DNA from 3 places in the Streptomyces sp. NPDC048484 genome. Region 1 is predicted to be linked to each of the others. Evidence: riboswitches for the same ligand, from Rfam matches in the RefSeq annotation. Region 1 holds a riboswitch; each other region holds the start of a gene.
The links. A riboswitch is a leader RNA that binds a small molecule or an ion and turns the genes downstream of it on or off. The one in region 1 is predicted to bind cobalamin.
Positions count from the first base shown of each region.

Region 2: linked by a shared signal. The riboswitch ahead of AB0D14_RS03755 (ABC transporter substrate-binding protein) and the one ahead of AB0D14_RS32325 (cobalamin biosynthesis protein) in region 1 are both predicted to bind cobalamin.
Region 3: linked by a shared signal. The riboswitch ahead of metE (5-methyltetrahydropteroyltriglutamate--homocysteine S-methyltransferase) and the one ahead of AB0D14_RS32325 (cobalamin biosynthesis protein) in region 1 are both predicted to bind cobalamin.

Region 1 is NZ_JBEZJY010000038.1:61,463-64,730, reverse strand. It holds gene AB0D14_RS32330 (cobyric acid synthase) at 1-266, opposite strand, end outside; gene AB0D14_RS32325 (cobalamin biosynthesis protein) at 263-1,219, opposite strand; cobalamin riboswitch at 1,356-1,489, opposite strand; gene AB0D14_RS32320 (hypothetical protein) at 1,801-2,022, opposite strand; gene AB0D14_RS32315 (inorganic phosphate transporter) at 2,035-3,268, opposite strand, start outside.
Region 2 is NZ_JBEZJY010000003.1:97,150-100,417, forward strand. It holds gene AB0D14_RS03745 (MerR family transcriptional regulator) at 1-717, shown strand, start outside; gene AB0D14_RS03750 (CoA-binding protein) at 826-1,233, opposite strand; cobalamin riboswitch at 1,364-1,551, shown strand; gene AB0D14_RS03755 (ABC transporter substrate-binding protein) at 1,619-2,653, shown strand; gene AB0D14_RS03760 (iron chelate uptake ABC transporter family permease subunit) at 2,689-3,268, shown strand, end outside.
Region 3 is NZ_JBEZJY010000022.1:30,718-33,985, reverse strand. It holds gene AB0D14_RS22620 (ATP-binding protein) at 1-704, opposite strand, end outside; cobalamin riboswitch at 1,116-1,268, shown strand; gene metE (5-methyltetrahydropteroyltriglutamate--homocysteine S-methyltransferase) at 1,453-3,268, shown strand, end outside.

The sequences.
Region 1 (3,268 bases):
GGCTCCACGCGGGCTGCCTGCGCCTGCATGGCCTGCGCGCGCCCGATCTCGGCGCCCTCCCGCGTCACGAACGAGTTCAGCGACATGTTCTGCGCCTTGAACGGCGCGACCTTGACGCCGCGGCGCGCCAGCCACCGGCAGATCCCGGCGGTCACCACGCTCTTGCCCGCGTCGGAGGTGGTACCGGCGACGAGCAGTCCGCCACCGAGCCCCCCGCCCGGGCCCGTGCCCTGTCCTCCGCGTCCTCCGCCCAGTCTCCCGCTCATGACGTACGCCCTTTCCTGGTGAGCGATGTGACGAGCAGCCGCCCGGCGACACCGGCGCCCAGCGCGAGCAGGCTCACGCGGCCGGAGAGCCGGACGGACCGTTCGATGTCCCCGACCCGCACGGCCCGCCCCGGACCGTTGAGGACCGGCCGGTGCTCGACCCGTCCCGCGTACGAGAGCGTGCCGCCGAGCCGCACACCGAGCGCCCCCGCGAACGAGGCCTCGACGGGTCCGGCGTTGGGGCTCGGATGCTTGGCGGCGTCCGTACGCCAGGCGCGGACCGCTCCCCGTGGATCACCGCCGGCGACGGCCGCGAGGGCTGCCGTCAGCCTGGCCCCGGGCCATCCCGCGAGGTCGTCGAGCCGCGCCGAGGCCCAGCCGTACCGCCGGTGGCGGGCCGACCTGTGTCCGACCATGGCGTCCAGCGTGTTGACGGCCCGGAACCCCACCAGACCGGGTACGCCCGCGACCGCGCCCCACACCAGGGCGCCCACCACGGCGTCGGAGGTGTTCTCGGCGACCGACTCGACGACGGCCCGGGCGATCCCGTCGGCGTCCAGTGCCTGCGGGTCCCGCCCGCACAGATGCGGCAGCCGCTCGCGGGCCGCCTCGATGTCCCCGGCGGCCAGTGCCCCGCCGACGGCCCGGGCCTCCCGCCCGAGGGAGGTCCCCCCGACGACGGCCCACGTGGCGGCGGCGGTCAGTGCGACGGACGCGGCACGAGAGGTGCGGACGCAGCGGTCGGCGGCCAGGCCGAGGGCGACGGCGCCGCCCGCGCACACGGCGGTGTGCAGCGCGCCCCATCCCCGGTGGTCCCGCCACAGGACCCGCTCCACGGCTCCGGCGGCACGGCCGAACGCGGCGACCGGATGCCCCCGGCGGGGATCGCCGAGCAGCAGGTCACCGAGGAGGCCGGCGGCGGCGCCGTACGCGAAGTCGCGATCGGCACGCACCGGTTCAGCCCGCCGCTACGTAGGGCGTGACCCTCGTAACCCTCTTGACTCTCGTAACCCTCGTGCTGGGCACACTGGTCCACAACAGGCGGCCGCGCATGGCGATTTGTCCTCACTCAGGGTGTCCACGCCCTGGTTCGACGAGACCGACGACGAGAGTTCCTGGCTCCCGGGGGATGGATTCCCCGGTAACAGTGGCGGGACCGCGCCGGATTCGCACCGGCTTCCTCTTCTGCCGTCGTACATGGCCCCGGCAGTCCACCACGGCCCGAGAACACCAGTCAACTTGCTGTTGACCTGCGAAGGGAGAGTGTGCTGAGGCCCACATCCACCAGCAGGCTCTCTTTGCGGGCTGGTTGTCGCCCGCGTGGATTCCCCCGCCGGAGAGGGACTCTGGACGACAGGCTTGCGATCACCGTGTGTGACGTGCGGTACGAAGAGGAGGAATTGCGCCTGCCGGACTCGTTCGACGTCCCGTCGGGCGCGGACATGCGTCCGCCCTGCCGGGACCGCGGGTGAGGCGGCCCCGACAGGGCGGACGGTGATGCTCGGGTGTACGGCCGGCTCGACGGCCGTACCGGTCAGGCGACGATCAGATAGATCCCGTACGCCACGGCCGCCGCGCAGGCCGCGAAGCAGGCGTAGGCGCCGGTGACCGCGAGGGTCGCCGAGTCGCCCTGGGAGGCGGCCGACTCGCGCTTGGAGAGGCCGACGATGCCGAGGGTGAAGAGGCCCACGAGGGCGACGGTGGCGATGAGGCTGACTCCGAACACGGAGCCGAGGGCTGCCCAGTCGATCTTCATGAGGTTGGTTCCTTACACCGTGGCCGGACGGGCGGGCTCGGCGTCCGGGCCCGGGATGGTGGTCTTCAGTTCGTCGATCGTGGTGACCGTGCCCGTGCCCGTGGGAGGCGGGGTGACCGCGGCGATCGCGGTGGTCACGACGCCGGCGGGCTCGTCGTTGACGTTGTCGACGGTGACGGGCTGGCGGCGGGACAGGGTCCAGATGACCCCGGAGCCCGCGATCAGCAGCGCGCCGGTGAGGACGATGCCCCAGGTGCCCTGCTTGGTGAGGAACTCGGCGCCCGCGCCGACCAGGCCGGCGGCCGGGAGGGTGAGGCCCCAGGCGATGAACATGCGGGTCGCGGTCGACCAGCGGACGACACCACCCTTGCGGCCCAGGCCCGAGCCCATCACGGCGCCGGAGCAGGACTGGGTGGTGGAGAGGGAGAAGCCGAGGTGCGAGGAGGCCAGGATGACGGTCGCGGCACTGGTCTGGGCGGCGAAGCCCTGCGGCGGCGCGAGATCGGTGAGGCCCTTGCCCATGGTGCGGATGATGCGCCAGCCGCCCAGGTAGGTGCCGAGCGCGATGGCGATTCCGGCCGAGACGATGACCCACAGGGGAGGATTCGACCCGGGCGAGAGCACACCGCCGGTGACCAGGGCGAGGGTGATGATGCCCATGGTCTTCTGCGCGTCGTTCGTGCCGTGGGCCAGTGAGACCAGCCCCGCGGAGGTGATCTGACCGGCGCGGTAGCCCTTGGAAGTCGCCTTCTCGCCGGCCCGGTTGCTGATCCTGTACGTCAGCCGGGTGGCGAGCATCGCGGCGAGTCCGGCCACCAGGGGCGCGGCGACCGCGGGGATCAGGACCTTGGTGATCACGGTCGCCCCGTTCACCGACGACCAGCCCGCCGACATCACCGCGGCGCCGATCAGGCCGCCGAAGAGGGCGTGGGACGAGCTGGAGGGCAGACCCAGGAGCCAGGTCAGGAGATTCCACAGAATGGCGCCGACGAGCGCCGCGAAGATCACCTCGGTGCGGAGGCCCTCTTCGTTGACGATGCCGCCGGAGATGGTCTTGGCGACCTCCACGGAGAGGAACGCACCGACGAGGTTCAGCACGGCGGACATGGCCACCGCCGTCTTGGGCTTCAGAGCGCCGGTCGAGATGGTCGTCGCCATCGCGTTGGCAGTGTCGTGGAAACCGTTCGTGAAATCGAACACGAGAGCGGTAACGATCACGATTCCGAGGAGGAGCGTGATGTGTTCC
Region 2 (3,268 bases), on a different contig from region 1:
CTCGGGCTCGACGACGTGTGCCGTGTCCTGAGCGGCCGCACCACGGTCGCCGAGGTCGCCGACGCGCACGTGGCCGCGCTCGACGCGCAGATCCGCTCCCTCAAGGTGAGCCGGGCCGTCCTGTCGACCGTATCGAAACGTGGTTCGACCGCTGAGGAGACAGCACTGATGAACCGGTTGGCACGGCTTTCCGCCGCCGAACGCAAGCAGATCATCGACGAGTTCAAGGAGGAGGTGTTCGGCAGTCTCGACGTCGGCCCGCACCTGCGTGACCGCCTGCGCACCTTCAGCATCGAACTGCCCGACGACCCCACACCCGATCAGGTCGACGCCTGGATCGAACTGGCCGAGCTGGTGCGGGACCCCGGTTTCCGGGCCCGGATGCGCACCATGCTGGAGCTGAGTACCCCGGTCCCCGGGCAGAGCCGTCCCCCCGGGGCGTCCATCTGGTGGGGCAAGCAGGTCGTGCAGACCGTCGCGGAGGCCAGAGAACGCGGGATCGGCCCTGAAGGACCGGCAGCGGCCGAAGTGCTGTCCAAGCTGTTCGGCGACGCCGATCGGGCCGCCGTGCTGTTGTGCCTGGAGGCCGGGATCGAGGCGGGGGCGGAACGCTACCGCAGGCTCGTCGCCCGCGTGCGCGGACAGTATGCGTTTCCCGACGCGACCGAGGAGCTGGAGTGGCTGACGCGAGCCCTGCATGCCGCGGACCAAGCCTGACCGGCCGTGCCGATCTGCTTGGCCTTCGGTTTCGAGCCCCTCGGGCTGGCAGAGGTCGACGTGTCGACGTGTCGATGACCGTCCGCACTGCTCGTCCCCAGGCAGGCCCTAACGCAGGGAATTGAGTTCGATCGCCGGGCAGCGGTCCATGACCATGTCGAGGCCGGCCGCGCGGGTGCGCTCGTAGCCGGCCTCGTCGATCACGCCGAGCTGGAACCAGACCGCCTTGGCGCCGATGGCGACGGCCTCGTCGGCGACGGAGCCGGCGAGGCCGCTGTTGATGAACACGTCGACGACGTCGACTGCGAAGGGGATCTCTGCCAGGGAGGCGTATCCCTTCTCCCCGTGGACGGTCTCGGCCTTCGGATGGACCGGGATCACGCGCTTGCCGTAGCGCTGGAGCACCTGCGCGACGCCGTACGCGGCCCGCCGTTCGTTCGACGAGAGGCCGACGACGGCCCAGGTGTCGCCGAGTTCGGTGAGGATCTTGCGGATCGTTGCCGGATCGCCGTACACGGTGAGCCTCCAGGAAATGCGGTAAGGGCTGCTGCGCCGGACAACAGCGCACACCGCGCGGTGATTCCCGGCGCCGCGGCCCGCCGCCGACAGGTCCGCGAAGCCGGGGTCGGTGTGGCGAAAGTCGCCGTGATAGCTTGCCGAAGCCAGTCGAACCCATGTACGTGGGTCAGGGAATCCGGTGGAAATCCGGAGCTGACGCGCAGCGGTGAGGGTGACGGGCGGGGCATCGGCCACTGGATCGACACGACGGTCCGGGAAGGCGCCTCGTCCGGGTGAACCCGAGTCCGAAGACCTGCTGGCGGCCTCCGTGGTCCCGAGACGGCGGGGGAGCACCCGTACGACCGGGCTCCGCGTTCGAGCCCTCGACGTCTGAGGAACTTCCGTGCCCATCGCACGCCCCGCCCGCCCGGCCGTCCTGCTCCTTTGCGGAGTCATGTGCGCAGTCATGCTGCTGACCGGCTGCGGTGCGACCGACCCGCCCGACGTGGACTCCGAGGCCGCCGTCACTCTGGACAACTGCGGTCACACCGTACGGGTGGAGTCCCCGCCCCGACGGGCGGTCTCCCTCAACCAGGGCACCGCCGAGATCATGCTCTCGCTGGGCCTCGCCGACCGCATGGCCGGCACCGCCACCTGGACCGACCCGGTGATGAAGGGCCTGGAGAAGGCCAACGCGAGGGTGAAGCGGATCGCCGACAACACCCCCTCCTTCGAACGGGTCCTGGACGCCGACCCCGACTTCGTCGCCGCCTCGTTCGAGTCCACACTCGGCAAGGGAGGCGTCGCCACCCGGGAGCAGTTCGAGAAGCTCGGCGTGCCCGCTTACGTCTCGCCCTCCGACTGCGCGGGCAAGGACAACACCGGCGACGGCGACGGCGCCCGGAGCAAGCCGCTCGGCTTCGACGCCGTCTACCGCGAGATACGTGATCTGGCCGAGGTGTTCGGCGTGGAGGAGCGGGGCGACAAGCTGGTCGCCGAGCTGCGGCAGCGCGTGAAGAAGGCCACGTCGGGCATCGACGCCTCGGACGTCTCCCTCCTGTACTGGTTCGCCAACTCGGAATCGCCCTACATGGCGGGCTGCTGTGGATCCCCCGGCATGATCACCCGGGCGTTCGACGCGAAGAACGTCTTCGACGACACCCACGAGGAATGGCCCCAGATCAACTGGGAGACGGTGGCCGACCGCGACCCCGACGTCCTCGTCATCGGCGATCTGACCCGCAAGTCGCAGACCGCCGAGTCCGCGAAGAGGAAGATCGAGTTCCTGGAGACCGACCCGGTCACCAAGAACATGACCGCCGTCAAGAAGAAGCGGTACGTCCTGCTCAGCGGGCAGGCCCTGAACCCGACCATCCGTACCGTCGAGGGTGTCGAGCAAGTCGCTGCCGCCCTGCGGGAGTTCGGGCTCACGGGGTGACACGCCCGCGCGTGGGGCTGCTCTACGCGGCCGGAATGGCCCTGCTCGTGGCATCCGTCGCCTTCGCGATCACCATCGGCCCCGCGGACATCCGCGTCGGTGACGTGTGGGCCGTGGTCGCGTCCCATCTCGGCTGGGGGAGTACGGAGCTGAGCCCCATCCGGGACGGGATCGTCTGGCAGCTGCGACTGCCGCGCACCCTCCTGGCCGCCGTCTGCGGGGCCGGACTCGCCGTGTGCGGCGCGGTGATGCAGTCCCTGCTGCGCAACCCGCTCGCCGACCCGTTCGTCCTCGGGGTGTCCTCGGGCGCCTCGACCGGCGCGGTCGTCGTGGTCGTCCTCGGGGCCGGCGGAGGACTGGTGTCGGTCTCCGCCGGCGCGTTCCTCGGTGCGCTTCTCTCGTTCGGGCTCGTTCTGCTGCTCAGTCACACCCTCGGCGGGACGACGGACCGGGTGGTGCTGAGCGGTGTCGCCGCGATGCAGCTCTTCTCCGCGCTCACCTCCTTCGTGGTGATGACCGCCGCCGACGCCGAGACCACCCGTGGAGTCCTGTTCTGGCTGCTCGGCTCGCTGGGCGGGGTCGGCTGGACCGACGTCTGGGTCTGCCTCGCGGTGC
Region 3 (3,268 bases), on a different contig from region 1:
TTCTCTTCCTCACTCATCCCGACACCTGCGTCATCGATCACAATGCAGACGCCCGCGGGCACGCTCCGCACGTTGATCTCGACCATGGATGTGGGTGCTGAGTATTTGGTGGCGTTGTCGAGCAGTTCAGCCACCGCCAGGGCGATCGGCTCGACTGTGCGACTGGTCACTGCGGAGTCCACCTGCGAGAGGACGTCGACGCGTTGGTAGTGCCGGATCCGGCTCATGGCTCCGCGGATCACGTCATAGACGGATGCCGCCTCCCGCTGCCTGCCAAGCCATCCTCCGCACAGTACGGCAATGGACTGTGCGCGCCTGTTGAACTGGGCGTTCATGTGGTCGACGTCCAGCAGATCCTGCAGGATGGCCGAATCGCCGTGCTTTTTCTGCAGCTCGGAGATGACCCGCTGCTGCTCCGCCGCGAGGCCCTGGAGCGTCTGCATTGCGGACTTCAGTACGGTATTGGTGGCGGTCTCAGCCTCTTCCTTGGCCTGCCGGACCACGTCGTCGTAGCCACGCCGCAGGCCCTCGAGGCTGGATTCAAGGTTAGCGTTGCGGCCCCGCTGCTCGCCCATAGAACCTTCGAGGCTCTGTTTCTGACGGCGTAACGCTCTGATCGTCCTTCGCTGAACGACGACCGTGGTCGCGACAGGGACGCCGGCAGCGAGCGCCCAGACTGTCGGATCCTGCCAAAAATTCGTCATGTGACTCTCTTTAGAGCGACTGGAGTTCAGCCCCCGGGATCTATCCATGCGCGCCCTCGGCTGCGGGCAGCAATCACCACCCGGAGGACCCTTGGCTGCAGGCATCATCGAGGAGAAAACCCACTTGGCATGTGCCCGAAATCGTATCACCGGCAGACCATGACACCCCGTCAAGTCTGGCTTGTGCGCGCACTGTTGGCACCCAACAGACGTGAGTTCCGGTGGAGGTAGTGTGATACCCCCGTGGAGGCCCGCATCACCTCGCTCCGATGCCGCTGGACCGCTGCCCCCACCCCTGCTCCCCCGACCCGCACCATCCGCCATACGAGCAGGGTTTCCCCCGGAGGGGTTCCGCCCCCTAGGCTGGCCGACGCAGCTGGTTCGCCCCCGTCCGCCAGGCGGGACGCGTCGTAAGAGGGAACCCGGTGGGAATCCGGGACTGCCCCGCAGCGGTGAGCGGGAACGACCGCCGTCACACGCACTGGACCCGACGAACAGGGTCTGGGAAGCGACGGCCAGTAGGTGTCCTCCGTAGGGAGGACGTGCTCGCAAGTCCGAAGACCTGCCCGCTGCCCGCGTGCGACCCCTCGTGCGCGGACATCCCGGTGACCTCGTGGGCGGGTCGACGTACAGATCGGGCGGACGACCGTGCTGTGCCAGGCGGTTTGGTTTCCGGCCGGTTCGTCACCCCTTCGCGCTCGCGTCCCGTCCCGGGATCCCAGGGAGATATCTCGCGAAGGAGATTTCCGTGACAGCGAAGTCCGCAGCCGCGGCAGCACGGGCCACCGTGTACGGCTACCCCCGCCAAGGCCCGAACCGGGAACTGAAGAAGGCGATCGAGGGCTACTGGAAGGGCCGCGTCGGCGCCGACGCCCTCCGGACCACCGCCGCCGAACTGCGCCGGGCGAACTGGCAGCAGCTGGCCGCGGCCGGCGTCCACGAGGTCCCCACCGGTGACTTCTCCTACTACGACCATGTCCTCGACGCCAGCGTCATGGTCGGTGCGATCCCCGAACGCCACCGCGCCGCCGTCGAGGCCGACGCACTGGACGGCTACTTCGCCATGGCACGCGGCACCCAGGACGTGGCGCCGCTGGAAATGACCAAGTGGTTCGACACCAACTACCACTACCTGGTACCCGAGTTGGGCCCGGACACCGTCTTCGCGGCGGACTCCGCCAAGCAGGTCGCCGAGCTCCGCGAAGCCATCACCCTCGGCCTCAACTCCCGCCCCGTCCTCGTCGGACCCGTCACCTATCTGCTGCTCTCCAAGCCGGCGCCGGGTGTTGCCGCCGACTTCGACCCGCTCACCCTCCTCGACCGGCTGCTGCCCGTGTACGCCGAGATCCTCGCCGATCTGCGCGCCGCAGGCGCCGAGTGGGTGCAGCTCGACGAACCGGCTCTGGTGCAGGACCGCACACCCGCCGAGCTGAACGCCGCGACCCGCGCCTACCGCGACCTCGGCGCCCCGGCCGACCGCCCGAAGCTCCTGGTCGCCTCCTACTTCGGCCGGCTCGGTGCCGCCCTGCCGGTGCTGGCCAAGGCCCCGGTCGAGGGTCTCGCCCTGGACTTCACCGAGACGGCGGCCGCCAACCTGGACGCGCTCGCCGCCGTGGGCGGCCTGCCCGGCAAACGCCTGATCGCCGGCGTCGTCAACGGCCGCAACATCTGGGTCAACGACCTGGAGAGGTCCCTCACCACCCTCGGCACCCTGCTCGGGCTGGCCGACCGGGTCGACGTGGCCGCCTCCTGCTCCCTCCTCCACGTCCCTCTCGACGCCACCGCCGAGCGCGACACCGCGCCGCAGATCCTGCGTTGGCTCGCCTTCGCCCGCCAGAAGACCGCCGAGATCGTCACCCTCGCCAGGGGACTCGCGTGCGGCACCGACACGATCGCAGCCGAACTCGCCGCCAACCGGGCCGACCTGGCCTCCCGCGCCGACTCGGCGATCACCCGCGATCCCGCCGTACGAGCCCGCGCCGCCGCCGTCACAGACGCCGACGTCCGCCGCTCCCTGCCGTACCCGGAACGCGCCACCGCGCAGCGCGCCCATCTCGGGCTGCCGCTGCTGCCGACCACCACCATCGGCTCCTTCCCCCAGACCACGGAACTGCGCACCGCACGGGCCGACCTGCGCGCGGGGCGGATCGACCGTGCCGGGTACGAGGAGCGCATCAGGGCCGAGATCGGCGAGGTGATCTCCTTCCAGGAGAAGACCGGCCTCGACGTGCTCGTGCACGGCGAGCCCGAACGCAACGACATGGTCCAGTACTTCGCCGAGCAGCTCACCGGTTACCTCGCCACCCAGCACGGCTGGGTCCAGTCCTACGGCACCCGCTACGTCCGCCCGCCGATCCTGGCCGGCGACATCTCCCGCCCTGAGCCCATGACGGTGCGCTGGACGACGTACGCCCAGTCGCTCACCACCAAACCGGTCAAGGGCATGCTCACCGGCCCCGTCACCATGCTCGCCTGGTCCTTCGTCCGCAACGACCAGCCCCTCGGTGAGACCGCCCGCCAGGTCGCCCTCGCCCTGCGCGACGAGGTGAACGACCTTGCGGCGG